Linked DNA regions of Botrimarina mediterranea. The protein of the gene in region 2 binds, or shares a complex with, the protein of the main gene of each other region. Links are inferred from orthologs where the notes say so. Each region holds a gene or a part of one and is shown on either strand. Other genes may lie near its edges.

What was found. The genes of interacting proteins can lie anywhere in the genome.
Region 1: the proteins of trxA (region 2) and Spa11_RS08165 are in contact, whole or in part, in an NMR structure (PDB 2IPA), measured with the Bacillus subtilis proteins. The link is inferred for Botrimarina mediterranea from one-to-one orthologs.

The regions. Positions count from the first base shown.
Region 1 is NZ_CP036349.1:2,030,415-2,035,643, forward strand. Bases 2,269-5,229 are described here. They hold Spa11_RS08165 (arsenate reductase ArsC), read right to left. Parts: upstream 3,982-5,229; coding sequence 3,556-3,981; downstream 2,269-3,555. Other genes in these bases: arsM (arsenite methyltransferase), read right to left, coding at 2,269-2,389; arsB (ACR3 family arsenite efflux transporter), read right to left, coding at 2,461-3,519; Spa11_RS08170 (ArsR/SmtB family transcription factor), read right to left, coding at 3,975-4,346; Spa11_RS08175 (hypothetical protein), read right to left, coding at 4,570-4,851; Spa11_RS08180 (PEP-CTERM sorting domain-containing protein), read right to left, coding at 4,996-5,229. Outside these bases: Spa11_RS08150 (amidohydrolase), read left to right, coding at 1-1,283; Spa11_RS22865 (hypothetical protein), read left to right, coding at 1,291-1,437; more of arsM, read right to left, coding at 1,502-2,268. UniProt on the Bacillus subtilis protein: Catalyzes the reduction of arsenate [As(V)] to arsenite [As(III)]. In vitro, can dephosphorylate para-nitrophenyl phosphate (pNPP).
Region 2 is NZ_CP036349.1:1,316,017-1,323,366, reverse strand. The notes cover bases 2,359-5,170. They hold trxA (thioredoxin), read right to left. Parts: upstream 4,021-5,170; coding sequence 3,697-4,020; downstream 2,359-3,696. Other genes in these bases: Spa11_RS05270 (DMT family protein), read left to right, coding at 5,048-5,170; Spa11_RS05275 (thioredoxin family protein), read left to right, coding at 4,321-4,899; Spa11_RS05285 (coiled-coil domain-containing protein), read right to left, coding at 2,359-3,359. Also shown: Spa11_RS05295 (pyridoxal phosphate-dependent decarboxylase family protein), read left to right, coding at 1-845; Spa11_RS05290 (hypothetical protein), read right to left, coding at 961-1,572; more of Spa11_RS05285, read right to left, coding at 1,902-2,358; more of Spa11_RS05270, read left to right, coding at 5,171-5,404; Spa11_RS05265 (hypothetical protein), read right to left, coding at 5,533-5,775; Spa11_RS05260 (PDZ domain-containing protein), read right to left, coding at 5,928-6,578; Spa11_RS05255 (DUF2817 domain-containing protein), read left to right, coding at 6,894-7,350. UniProt on the Bacillus subtilis protein: Participates in various redox reactions through the reversible oxidation of its active center dithiol to a disulfide and catalyzes dithiol-disulfide exchange reactions.

The sequences.
Region 1 (5,229 bases), 710 kb from region 2 along the record:
ATCCCCCCGGCGGACTCATTGCCCGCGATGGCCGGGGCAATCCAACAGGCCTGCTGATCGCCGAGCCCAGCGCGTTGATCCTGTACTCGACAATTGCGAACGCACCGACGCTATCACCGGATGACCAGCTCAACTCGACCCGACATTACTTGCGCGAACTCAATCGCTTCGGCGTGACGAGCGTGTCGGACGCCGGTGGGGGTGGTCAGAATTACCCAGACGACTACGCCGTCGTGAAACGTCTGGCCGACGAGGGGCATCTGACCGTGCGGATCGCGTATAGCCTGTTCGCGCAAAAGTCGGGCGCCGAGCTCGCCGACTATCGCCGTTGGCTCGGCATGACCCACCCCGGCGACGGCGACGATCTGCTGCGAGTGAATGGCGCCGGAGAGAACCTCGTTTGGAGCGCCGCGGACTTCGAGAATTTCCTGCAACCGCGCCCCGACCTACGGCCGGTGATGGAAGCAGAGCTCGAAGCCGTCGTCCGGACGCTGGCTGAAGCGCGCTGGCCATGGCGCATTCATGCGACGTACGACGAATCGATCGGCCGCTTCCTCGACATCTTCGAGCGCGTGCATCGCGACGCGCCGATCGACAAACTGCGCTGGTTCATCGACCACGCCGAGACCGTCAGCGAGCGCAATCTCGACCGTATCCAAGCGCTCGGCGGCGGCGTCGCGATCCAGCACCGCATGGCGTACCAGGGCGAGTACTACATCCGCCGCTACGGGATCGAATCGGCAAAACGCCGCCCACCGCTGAGGCGGATGCTCGAGATGGGGCTCCCGGTCGGCGCCGGCACCGATGGGACGCGCGTGGCGAGTTATCACCCCTGGACCTGTCTGTGGTGGATGGTGACGTCCAAAACCGTCGGCGGCACGGTGCTCCACGCCGAGGCCGACCGGCTAACACGCGAAGAGGCCTTGCGGCTTTACACCCACGGCAGCGCGTGGTTCAGCGGCGAGGACGACCGCAAGGGTCGCCTCACGCCGGGTTCGTACGCCGACATGGCGGTGCTGAGCGGCGATTACTTCACCGTCGCAGAGGACGAAATCCGCGCGATTGAGAGTTTACTAACGATCGTCGGCGGCCGTGTGGTATACGGCGCAAGCGAGTATGCGTCGCTTGCCCCCGCAACGCCGCCGGTAAGTCCCGACTGGTCGCCTGTCGCGAAGTTCGGCGGTTACGACAACACGAAGCCCACGCCACCGGCGCACCAGCACCTGCCGGTGATGGCCGCCGATGGGCGAGTATGGGAGACGGGCTGTGGGTGCGGCGTCTAACAGCCTGTTGAAATACGCCATCGTGGCGTATTTCAACCTCGCCAAGCTCGGAGCAAAGCTCGTCGCGGCTCGCAAAACAGCGGCTTTTTCAAAGCCGCTGTTTTTGATGATCGTATCCTTCGATCAAGCAGCCGGTTGTTCAACAGGCTGCTAAGGGGGGGAAGTTGTTGCGATAGAACTTTGGTCGCCCAAACGAAGCCGGAGTTCCCTCCCGAGTTCTAAGCCGGCTTTACCGCGAAGATGCGGACGCTCGCGGCGAACGCGTTGACGTTGTAGCGGGTCAAAAGATCGACGAGCTGGCTATGGATCTCGGAAGTCGCGACGGGCGGCGTTGAGCCACAGCAGCCGCCGAGCTCCACCACCGGGAGGCCATCCTCCGCCGGCGCGGGGACGCAGCAGGCCGCGTTTTCGGCTTTGGCGTAGGCGTTGAGGTCGGCGCCCGTGTCGAGAACCTCGACCGCTTCAAAGCCCGCGTCGCGGAGCGTCTGGCGGTACTCGTCGATGAGGATCGCGCCCGCTATGCAGCCGACATACGCCGACAGATTGGCGGCGACCTCTTCGGGAAGCATTTGCTTCAAGGCGATGTCGCTCACCGCGACGCGGCCGCCCGGCTTGAGCACCCGAAAGACCTCCCGCAGCACGGCGCCCTTGTCGGGGGCGAGGTTGATGACGCAGTTGCTGATGACGCAATCGACCGTTGCCTCTTCGAGCGGCAGCTTGTCGATCGTCGAGAGATGGAACTCGACGTTCTCGACCCGGCTCTTGGCGGCGTTGCGGCGGGCCAGGTCGATCATTTCCTGACTCATGTCGATGCCGATCGCCTTACCGGTCGGACCAACCTTCGGCGCCGCCAGCAGTACGTCGAGCCCGCCGCCGCAGCCGAGATCGACGACGACTTCGCCGGCACGCAGCCGAGCGGTCGCGGTGGGGTTGCCGCACGAGAGGCCCATGTTCGCCTCGGCGGGGATTGAGGCGAGTTCCTCAGCCGAGTAACCGAAGGCTTCCGCGACGGCCTTCACGCCGGCGTGGTCGCTCGAGAGCCCCCGCGTCGCGACGGCAGAATACTGTGTGCGGACTTGGTCGATGACTTCGTTCGAGGCGCTCATGCTTGGGCTCCGGAGGTAGTTGTTGGATTGCGTTGCCGTTTGATCTGAGCCGTGGGAAATATCGCTCGGTGTTAAACGTGTTCGGGCGACGCGGAGAACCATCCCTCAGTACGATTGGCGAAGGCCACTAACGCCAGCATCACCGGGACTTCCACCAAGACGCCCACCACCGTCGCCAACACGACGGGCGACGAGGGGCCGAAAAGCGTGATGGCGACCGCGACCGCCAGTTCAAAGAAATTCGAAGCGCCAATCATCCCCGCCGGCGCCGCGATGTTGTGGGGGCACCGCATCTTCTGGCAGGTCAAGTAAGCGATGAAGAAAATCAGCACCGTCTGAATCACCAGCGGGACCGCGATCAGCGCAATGTGCAGCGGGTTGTCGAGGATGACGTGTCCCTGGAAAGAGAAGATCAGTACGAGCGTCAGCAGCAAGCCGACGATGGTCACGTTATTGAAGCGGGCCAGGAACGTGTGGTTGAAGTAGTCAAGGCCGTGTCGCTTGATGACAGCGGCGCGCGTTGCGATCCCGGCAACGAGCGGAATCACGACGAAGAGCAGCACCGACAGCAGCAGCGTGCCCCACGGGATTGCCACCCCGCTCACCCCGAGCAGCAGCGCAACGATCGGGGTGAACGCGACCAAGATGATCAAGTCGTTGGTGGCGACCTGCACTACCGTGTATGCCGCATTGCCGCGTGTGAGATGGCTCCAGACAAAGACCATCGCTGTGCAGGGCGCCGCTCCGAGTAGGATGGCGCCGGCGAGGTAGTCCTTGGCGAGGTCGTGCGGAATCAATGACTTGAAGACGACAAAGAAGAAAAAAGCGGCGATCGCGAACATCGTGAAAGGTTTGATCAACCAATTGACCACCCACGTCACGTAGAGCCCCTTCGGGTTCGCGCCGACATATCGAATGCTGGCGAAATCGACCTTCATCATCATTGGGAAGATCATCAGCCAGATCAGCACCGCGATCGGGATCGAGACCTTTTCGTACTCGAATCGCCCGAGAAACTCGGGGATTGCCGGGAGGTACTTCCCGATCAGCGTCCCCGCCGCCATGCAGAGGGCGACCCAGTAGGTCAGATTCTTCTCGAAGAAGCCGATCGTGGCCGTGCTCTGGTCCATCTGAATCTCCTAAGGCGCGTTGGCGCCTGTCAGCGATCAACCTTGCAGTGATTGCGGCAGCGTCGCGACGTAGTCACGTAACTCGTCACGGACACGCCGGTAATGCCCAAGAGCCTCCACTTCGCTCGCCGCTTCGCGCGCCAAGCGCGGCGGGTCGTCGAACGGGCGATGCACCACTTTTGCGGCGCCGCGGAAGATCGGGCACGACTCGGCCGCGTTGTCGCAGACGGTGACGACGTAGTCGAACTCGACGTCCGCTAGTTCATCGACGTGCTTGCTGTGCTGCGGCGTGATATCGACGCCGGCCTCGGCCATGACGGCGATGGCGTGCGGATTCATGCCGTGCGTGGCGACGCCGGCCGAGTAGGCCTCCAGGGTGTCTGACTTCAGATGGTGGGCCCAGCCCTCGGCCATCTGGCTACGACACGAGTTGCCCGTGCAGAGAAAGAGCACCTTTAGCATTTGCAGTTCGCCTGTTGGCGGCAGAGTTCTTCGGGGGGCATTTTGAGGACGACCTTGAGGGTCTGCTGGTCGGCTTTGGCTTGCTTGTCGCGGGCAAGGCTTGCGAGCACCAATTCCAGCGCCTGCCGGGCTTCAACGGGCGAATCCTCTTCCGCGAGCCGAAAATGAGCCCAGCGGCCTTCCTTACGCGACTCGACGAGCCGCGCCTGGTGGAGCACCGACATGTGCTTCGACACGGTCGATGACGCCAACGCCAGGACCTCGACTATCTGGCAGAGACACAGTTCGCGGTCGCGCAATAGCCCCAGCGCGCGGACGCGGTTCTCGTCCGAGAGGGCTTTGGTGACAGCGAGGAGGTCTCTCATGATCGCCGGTGGATTTTACGTTTCGCCAACTAACGAAATATTAGATCGACAGCGGACTCCGGTCAACTGTGCTCGGAGACGAAAAGTCCGCAATGTGCCAAAGGACTGAACCACGACGGACACGAAGAACACGACGGCCTAATTGCCGAGACAACGTGACGCCTAGTGGCAGGCCGTCGTGCTCGTCGTGTCCGTCGTGGTGAGCTCTCTTTACTTCATCCGTTTAGAGACGGCTGTCCGTCGGGATGCGGCACGTCGTCCGGTCGCGCAGCCATGCGGCGAGCGCCGCACGGTGCGGCAAGAGCTGCGGGTCCTCGTCGTGCTCGGGGCCACGGGCGACATGCGTGACGACGAACGGCCCGTCGCGTTCGGGCAGGTCGTAGCCGCCAGGGTCGGTGACGAGGTACCAATCCCCCGTAGGCTCCATCCGCAGCCACGCCCGCGCGACGCCGGGAGAGTGATGCACGGTGAACTCCGTTTCCAACCAAGCGCTGTACCAACGCATCGGGCCCTCCTGGCTTTAATATGAGCGATCGAAAAAAGGAACTGTGGGAGGCGTCTCCAGACGCCGATTACGCGCACCATGTCTAATCGGAATGGATGCCGTAATCGGCGTCTGGAGACGCCTCCCACAGGAGATGCAAAAGGTTTAGCTGCGACGAAGCGCCGCTATTGCGGCGAGGCCGACAAGGGTCAGCAATGCGCTGGTCGGCTCGGGCACGGAGTTCAGCACGCCCACCGCGCCGGTCGGGAGGCCGAGGTAGTCGAAGCCGGCCGAGTCGTAGGTTAGCCAGTTGTCGAGGATCGCGTTGCCCAGCGAATCGCGGGCGACGCCCGTTAGCGTGCCGCCGGCGCCATCGGAGAGGTCGCCGCTGCCGACCAC
Region 2 (7,350 bases):
CGGTCGCCAAGGCGATCAACCTGCTCGGCTTCGGCCAGGCGTGCGTCGAGCGTGTCCCCACCGACGACCAGGGCCGTCTGCGAATCGATCGGCTGCCATCGCTCGACGACCGCACGATCCTGATCTTGCAAGCGGGCAACGTCTGCACCGGTTCGTTCGACCCGATCGCCGCGGCGGTCGCCCGCGCGCGAGAGGCGTCGGCGTGGACGCACGTCGATGGCGCCTTCGGGCTGTGGGCCGCGGCGTCGCCACGGCTCGCCGATTTAACGAAGGGCATCGAGCACGCCCACTCGCTCTCCGCCGACGCCCACAAGACGCTCAACACGCCGTACGACAACGGCGTCGTGCTGTGCCGCGACCGTGAGGCGCTGGCCGAAGCGATGAAGTTCGCCGGCGCCTATTTGCCCACCAACGAGCATCGCAACGGCATGGCGTACACCCCCGAGATGAGCCGCCGCTCGCGCGTCGTCGAGCTGTGGGCGACGATGCGTTACCTCGGTCGCCAAGGCATGGACGACCTCGTCGGGGGTTTGCATGAGCGGGCCGTGCAGTTTGGCGAAGAGCTCACCGCCGCAGGCTTCCGCGTCCTCAACGACGTGGTGTTCAACCAAGTCCTCGTCGCCTGCGATGACGACTCAACAACGACGGCCACGCTCGCCGCCGTGCAATCCTCCGGCGTCTGCTGGTGCGGCGGGACGACCTGGGAAGGCCGCCCCGCGATCCGCATCAGCGTGTCGTCGTGGGTGACGACCGCGGAGGACGTGACGCGCTGCGTCGCGGCTTTCAAAGCCGCCCGCGCTTTATCCCCCTCCCCTAACCCCTCCCTAAAAGAGGGAGGGGGATAAAAACAAAATTGTAGGAGGCGTCTCCAGACGCCGTTTACGGTATCCATTCCGAAACGGGATGGTGCACGTAATCGGCGTCTGGAGACGCCTCCCACAGACGATTCGATATTGGCGATTAGGTGCGGACCTCAGCCGCGCGCTCTTCAACTCGCTCAACGCGGCGGCCCTTCGTCGCCTGCAGCTCGATCCGCTGGCCCCACAGATAGAAGATCAACCCGAGCACCACGCCGACGCCTGCCGACGACAGGACCGAGAACGAGCTCTGCGTGAACGTCGAGTTCTGCGTCGCCGCTTGCGTTGTGAGCACGAGGCCCACGAGGCTGACGATGAGGCCGACCGCGTCCGAAAGGATTTCGCTGAGGCTAAAGCCTCCTCGCGTGAGCACCACGAGCTTGCCGAGCGTCAGTTGCAGCGCGAAGCTGACGACGCCGACCGTCATGATGCAGAACGCGACCCAGTGGAACGCGGGGAACGAGAAGGCCTCGGCCAGCTGGTAGATCGGCGCGAGGACGCCGCCGGCGATCTCTTGCGCCTGGGCGTTCTGGTCGATCGCGGCGGCCGCCGCCGTGGCGGTGTCCTGAGCGCTCTGTAGCGTCTGCTGCGCCTTGCCGTTGAGGTCGCCCGCGTCTCCGCCGGTAGTAGCCGCCTCCTGCGCCCAAGCCGGCGTGAGCATCACAAGGCTCGCCAAGCCCAACATCACAGACTGCCGAAGACTGGCCGACATCATCTTAAAACTCCTGCTTGAGAGACCCGCTGAAAAGCGAAACCATGCAGGCACTTCGCCAGAGGCGCGGTCATCTTGGCAACAATTCACGCAACAAATCGCAACAAAATGCGGAACTACAGCGGAAAGTCTCGCGCAGAGACGCGGAGACGCAGAGTAAGAAAGATGGTGAGGGCAATGTCTCACGCAAAGGCGCGAAGACGCAAAGGTTTTTAACTCTTCTTCTTTGCGTCTTCGCGCCTTTGCGTGAGGCTTACATCGGCACCTCCGCGTCTCTGCGTCTCTGCGTCTCTGCGTGAGACTCGACGGCAAGATGACGAAAGCAAGAACGCCTAGGCCGCGCGGTGGATTTTGAGCTCCGGCCCGCGGATCTCCGCTAGTAGGTTGCGGACCTGGTCGCGGTACTCTTGGCGCTCGGCGGCCCAGCGGGCTTCGAGCTTCTCGAACTCGCGCTGCTGGCGGTCGAGTTCATGCTCGCGGCCTTCGAGCCGGTCGGCGGCGTCGCCGAACTCTTCGTGGCGGCGGTTGGCCCACTCGGTGAGCGCCAGCCGCTGTTGCTCCAGCCGCTTGAACTCGGCGTCGAGCTGCTTGGCAGCGTCGCGAAGGGCGCCCCGCTCATTGGCGATGTGCTCAAGCGTGTGGCCGTAGTGGTCGGCGAGCTGCGCGCGGACGCGGGCGATCGAGCGGGTGAGCGTCGCCGGCGCGAGGACGCCCGTCAGCTGCGCCCAGGTTTCTTCCGTAGCGAGCCGCATCTCGAGCACTTCACGTTGCGTGTTCTCGAGCTCGGTCTGCAAACGGCGGAGCGACTCGGCGCGGCGGTCGAGCTCGACCTCGCGGCGTTCGACGCGTTCGGCCGAGGCCTTCGCCTCGACGCGCCAGGCGTCGCGGTCGGCGCCGATCGCGGTGCGGTCGCGGTCGCTGCGGAGGCGGATCTCGGCCTCGCGCTTCTCGACGTCGGCTAATCGCCGGGCGAGCGCCGCGCGCTCGTCGGCGAGCAGGCGTTCGGCGATCGCCAGGTTGGCGTCGCGCTCGGCGGCGGCGGCGAGTTGCTCTTCGAGCTCGGCGACGCGGCGTTCGGTGGCGTCGAGCCGCTCGAAACGCTTGACCGCGGTTTCGATCTCTTTGTGCCGAAGGGCGAGGCGGTGCTCACGTTCATTGAGCGATTGCTCGGCCTCTTTGCGGGCCTCTTCGAGCTGGCTCAGCTCGGCGCGGCGTAACTCAAGCTCGGCGGCGTTCCGCTGGTTCTCACGATCCTTGTCGGCCAACTGCGTGGCGATGGCGTCGAACTCCTTCGAGCGGCCGTCGATCTCCTTGCGCTGCCGGTCGAGGCTGTCCAGCTTCTCGGCGAAGCCGGCTTTCGCGCGGGCGAGCGAAGACACCTCGTGGTCGAGGTTCGCTTCGCGGGTGTCGAGTTCCTTCTCGCGCGCCTCGAGTTGGGCGAGCAGCTTCGGGTCGGCGGTCGGTCGTTGGAGCGTCGCCTCGCGGGCTTCGAGCGCGGCGCGATCGGCTTCGAGGTCATTGCGGGCGGCGGCGACCCGGGCTTCGAAATCGGCCTCTTGGGCGTCGAGCTGCGCGGCGCGGGCCTGCAGCTCGCGGCTGCGCGACTGGAGCCACTGGGCGAGCTGCCCGGCGTGCCCCTCGGCCGCCGGGGCCGAGGCGAGCGACGGCGCGGCCGTCGTCAGCGCCGGCGCGGCTTCGAGCCGGACCACCGACTCCGAGAGCGGCGCCCGGCTCGCGGCGGGGCGCCCGGTGTGGGCCGAGTCGATGCGGGCGTGCTTGGGATCGCTCATCGCGGGCGTCTTCGGTAGCTGGTAATGCTAGCTGGCAAAGGCCGTACAACCGGTACAGTCTTCCATCGTTCGTATCGGCCCGCGACGAGGGGGACTTGAGGCCTCGCGCAGAGACGCGGAGAGCAAGCGAATGTCCAATGACCAAGCCCCAATGACCAATGCGGAGATCAGCGGTCAGGGACCAGCTCCAGATGCAAGTCGTCCTGATTACTGACTTCTGACCCCTGATTACCTCATTGGTCATTGGGGCTTGGTCATTGGTCATTCCAAAAAAAACGAAGGCGACGGACCAATTGTCCGTCGCCCTCGGCGTTGTTTCAGTTGTCAGATGCCCGCTTCAGTCCTTGGCGGAGTTGATCGCTTCTTGCAGGCGGTTCTTGGCTTGGATGCCGACGAAGCGGTCGACCACCTCGCCGCCCTTGAAGACCATCAGCGTGGGGATGCTGCTGACGCCGTACGTCTGGGCGGCGCCGGGAGCGTCGTCGACGTTGAGCTTCGCGACCTTCGCGCTGCCCGAGTTCTCGCCAGCAAGCTCTTCGATCAGCGGGGCGATCTGGCGGCACGGGCCGCACCACGGGGCCCAGAAGTCGAGCAGCACCGGGACTTCGCTCATCAGGACTTCTTGTTCGAAGTTGCCGTCGGTGATTTCAAGAACGCCCATGGGGACCTCTGCTGGGGGTTGAGCGAAGGCGTCCCTTGCTTGGAACAACCATCTCTCGGCTTGCGATATTGGATTGTAAGTCAGCGGCCACCGTGGGCCGCGGGGGTTTCGACCTAAACGTCTGCGCCGCGTGATTTTAGGGCGATCTGCCCAGGTGTCAACGCTGCGCCCGAAGGCCGCGGGGTGGGAGCGTTGCCCGAGCGGCCCGGCCGCGGTCTACTCGGGAGAGGCGTCGCGCCCGAGCCGTAGCAGGGACGAACGCGGCGAACGCATGCCCCTTAAGACGCAGGAGACCTCACGATGGTTCGTACGCCCAGCACGATGCTCCCCCTCGGCACGCCGGCCCCGGACTTCGCGTTGCCGGACGTGGACGGCAAAACCGTCAAGCCCGGCGACTTCTCCGATTCGAAGGGCCTGTTGGTGGTGTTCATGTGCAACCACTGCCCCTTCGTGATTCACCTGGCCGAGGCCCTCGCCGCCTTCGGGGTGGAGTACCAGGAGAAAGGCTTGGCGATGGTCGGGATCAGTTCCAACGACGTGGACAACTACCCGGCCGACTCGCCTGACAAGATGGCCCTCGAGGCCGAGGCTCGGGGCTACACGTTCCCTTACCTCTACGACGCGACGCAGGACGTGGCGAAGGCGTACCGCGCGGCATGCACGCCCGACTTCTTCTTGTTCGACGCGGACCACAAGCTGGTCTACCGCGGGCAGTTCGACAGCAGCCGTCCTGACAGCGGCGTGGCGCCCACGGGCGAAGACCTCCGCGCCGCGTGCGACGCGGTGCTCGCCGGCGAGAAGCCCAGCGACAAGCAGCTGCCCTCGATCGGCTGCAACATCAAATGGAAGCCGGGGGCGGAGCCGGATTATTTTAACTGATGCGACTAGCGACTTGCATGTGAATGGATTCCTGTGAGAGGGGTCTGCAGACCCCCGATGACGGCATCCATTCCGAATACGGCATGGGGCGCGTCATCGGGGGTCTGGAGACCCCTCCCACAGAATCTGCGATTCCATTCGACCAGATATGCCCGCGATCCCGACGACGATCTTGCTGCTGACGCTGTCGAACGTCTTCATGACCTTCGCTTGGTACGCTCACCTCAAGGACCTCAGCGGCAAGCCTTGGGTTGTTGCGGCGATTGCGAGTTGGGCGATTGCATTCTTCGAGTACCTGCTGCAGGTGCCGGCGAACCGCATCGGCTACACCAGGCTCGACCTGGGGCAACTCAAACTGCTGCAAGAGGTGATCGCGCTGTCGGTGTTCGTGCCGTTCGCCGTCTTCTACATGAAGGCGTCGCTGCGGTGGGACCACCTATGGGCCGCGTTGTGCATCGTCGGGGCGGTCTACTTTGTGTTCCGCACGCCGGCGACAGCGGGTTGACGTTCAAAGGCGAGCCGTAAGCGTCAGCGCCCGGAGTTGCGTCACGGTGGATTCTCTCGGCAGCTCAACTCCGGGCGCCTACGCTTACGGCTCGCCCTCTCTTACGCGCCGCTGACCGAAACTCAAGCTCAGCGCTCGCAGCTGGCGAGCGTGACGCGATTCGCATCGCTCTGTTGACGGACGATGCGGTAGATGACCCGAGACTTCGGGATCGGCACGGGACGGCTCCTCGGCGCCACAACGGGCTCCGAAATCGAAACGGCGGCGTCCTGACGCGGGGCCATTTCACCGCCGCCCGCCAGCGTTGCGACGAGGACCAGTGTGGCTAGGCAACCGACGAGGGCGACGATGCTTAGGATGCGACCGGTCATGGTTGTGACTCCGTCAGAGGGATGGCGGCGTTGGGAAAGTCCGTCCCATCGCCGCTAAGGGTTACAACGACGGGCGTGGAGTTGGCGCGCGCCTCGGATTAAAAAAAAGACCGCCCCAGGGGTCCTGGGGCGGTCGGCTCGATGGCTCGGGCTCAGAAGGAATGGGCCGGGGCCGTCACGCTGCTGGCGACCGGGGCCGCGACGGTCGGGGCGGGAGACCCCGACGAGATCGGCCGAACGCTGACGGCGACAACCCGCCCGCTACGGACGTTCACCACCGTCAGTTGCACCAGCTGCGCCGGTGGGGCGACGAATGTCTGCGCCGTCGTCGGCGAGGCGCCGCCGAAGCCAACGGCCGATTGCAAGAGCTGGACGCCGTGCTCGTTGCTGTAAGCGTTCTGCAAATCGACGCCGCCGGCCCGCAGCAGCACATCGCCGGTTTCCAAGCCCGCCTGAGCCGCCGGGCTGCCCGGTGTGACGCTGGCTACTTGCAAGCCTCGGCCATAAGCCGTGTTGGCGATTTGGAGGCTCATGCCGAAGTAGTAGGCCCGCGGCCCGGCGATCGGCTGGTAACCGGGATTGCCGATCACGGTCGGCGCCGGCTTGTAGCTGGGATAAGAGATTGGCTGGGTGTAGGTCGGAGCGGGTTGCTCCCAGCCTGGGCCGGGCTGGGGGTAAGGGTGCGGCTGCGGATAGGGGTGGGGCTGGGGAGCTGGTTTCCATCCGCAGTGGCCTCCGGCCAGGGCGACCTGGGGGGCGATGACAATGGCGAGGGCGGCGGTCAGCACGGCGAGGCGGGACATCGAAGGCTCCAAGGCAGGAGTGAGAGCGGGAGGGAACCGAACGGATTCGCCAGGCCTTCTGGTCCGGCGTGGCTGCTCCCCTCTCCAAGCTCATCGCATGCCAGCAACGCGTCTGACGAGTGCTAAGCCAAACGATCACAAATACTTAGAGCAAATACCAAGTCCAGCGACTGATTCGGAACTGCGCACACAGGAAATCAAAACGACTTCCAGCACCACCAGTAAGATGTCTAAATGAATCCGGTGTCTTCTGCGCGAATCTGGTAATGGGATGCGGGCGACGATCGGAGTAGCGTGGTTTCTATGAGCAACACCATGAAGCGTCGCCAGACCGCGGTCTCTCTCCTGGTCTGCGTTGCGTCCGCCCTGACGGCGCCCTCACGGAGCGAAGAGGTCACCCTCGGCCAGAGCGTTGAGGGGCGGCCGCTCACAGCACGTGTCCACGGGCCCGAGGATGCCCCAGAAACGCTTCTAATCGTCGCCAGCATCCATGGGACCGAACCCGCCGGCACGCCCCTTGTGGAGCGTCTGGAGGCCTGGATGAAGGGGCACCCAAAAGAGTGGGGTGGCAAGCGGATCGTCATCGTCCCCGTGGCGAACCCCGACGGCTACGCCAAGCGGGAGCGGTTCAACGTCCACGGCGTTGACCTCAACCGCAACTTCCCCGCCGACAACCGGACCGAGCACACCACGCACGGCGACGCGCCGCTGTCGGAGCCCGAGTCGCGGGCGTTGATGCGGGCCCTGCGGACCTACAACCCGTCGCGGGTGG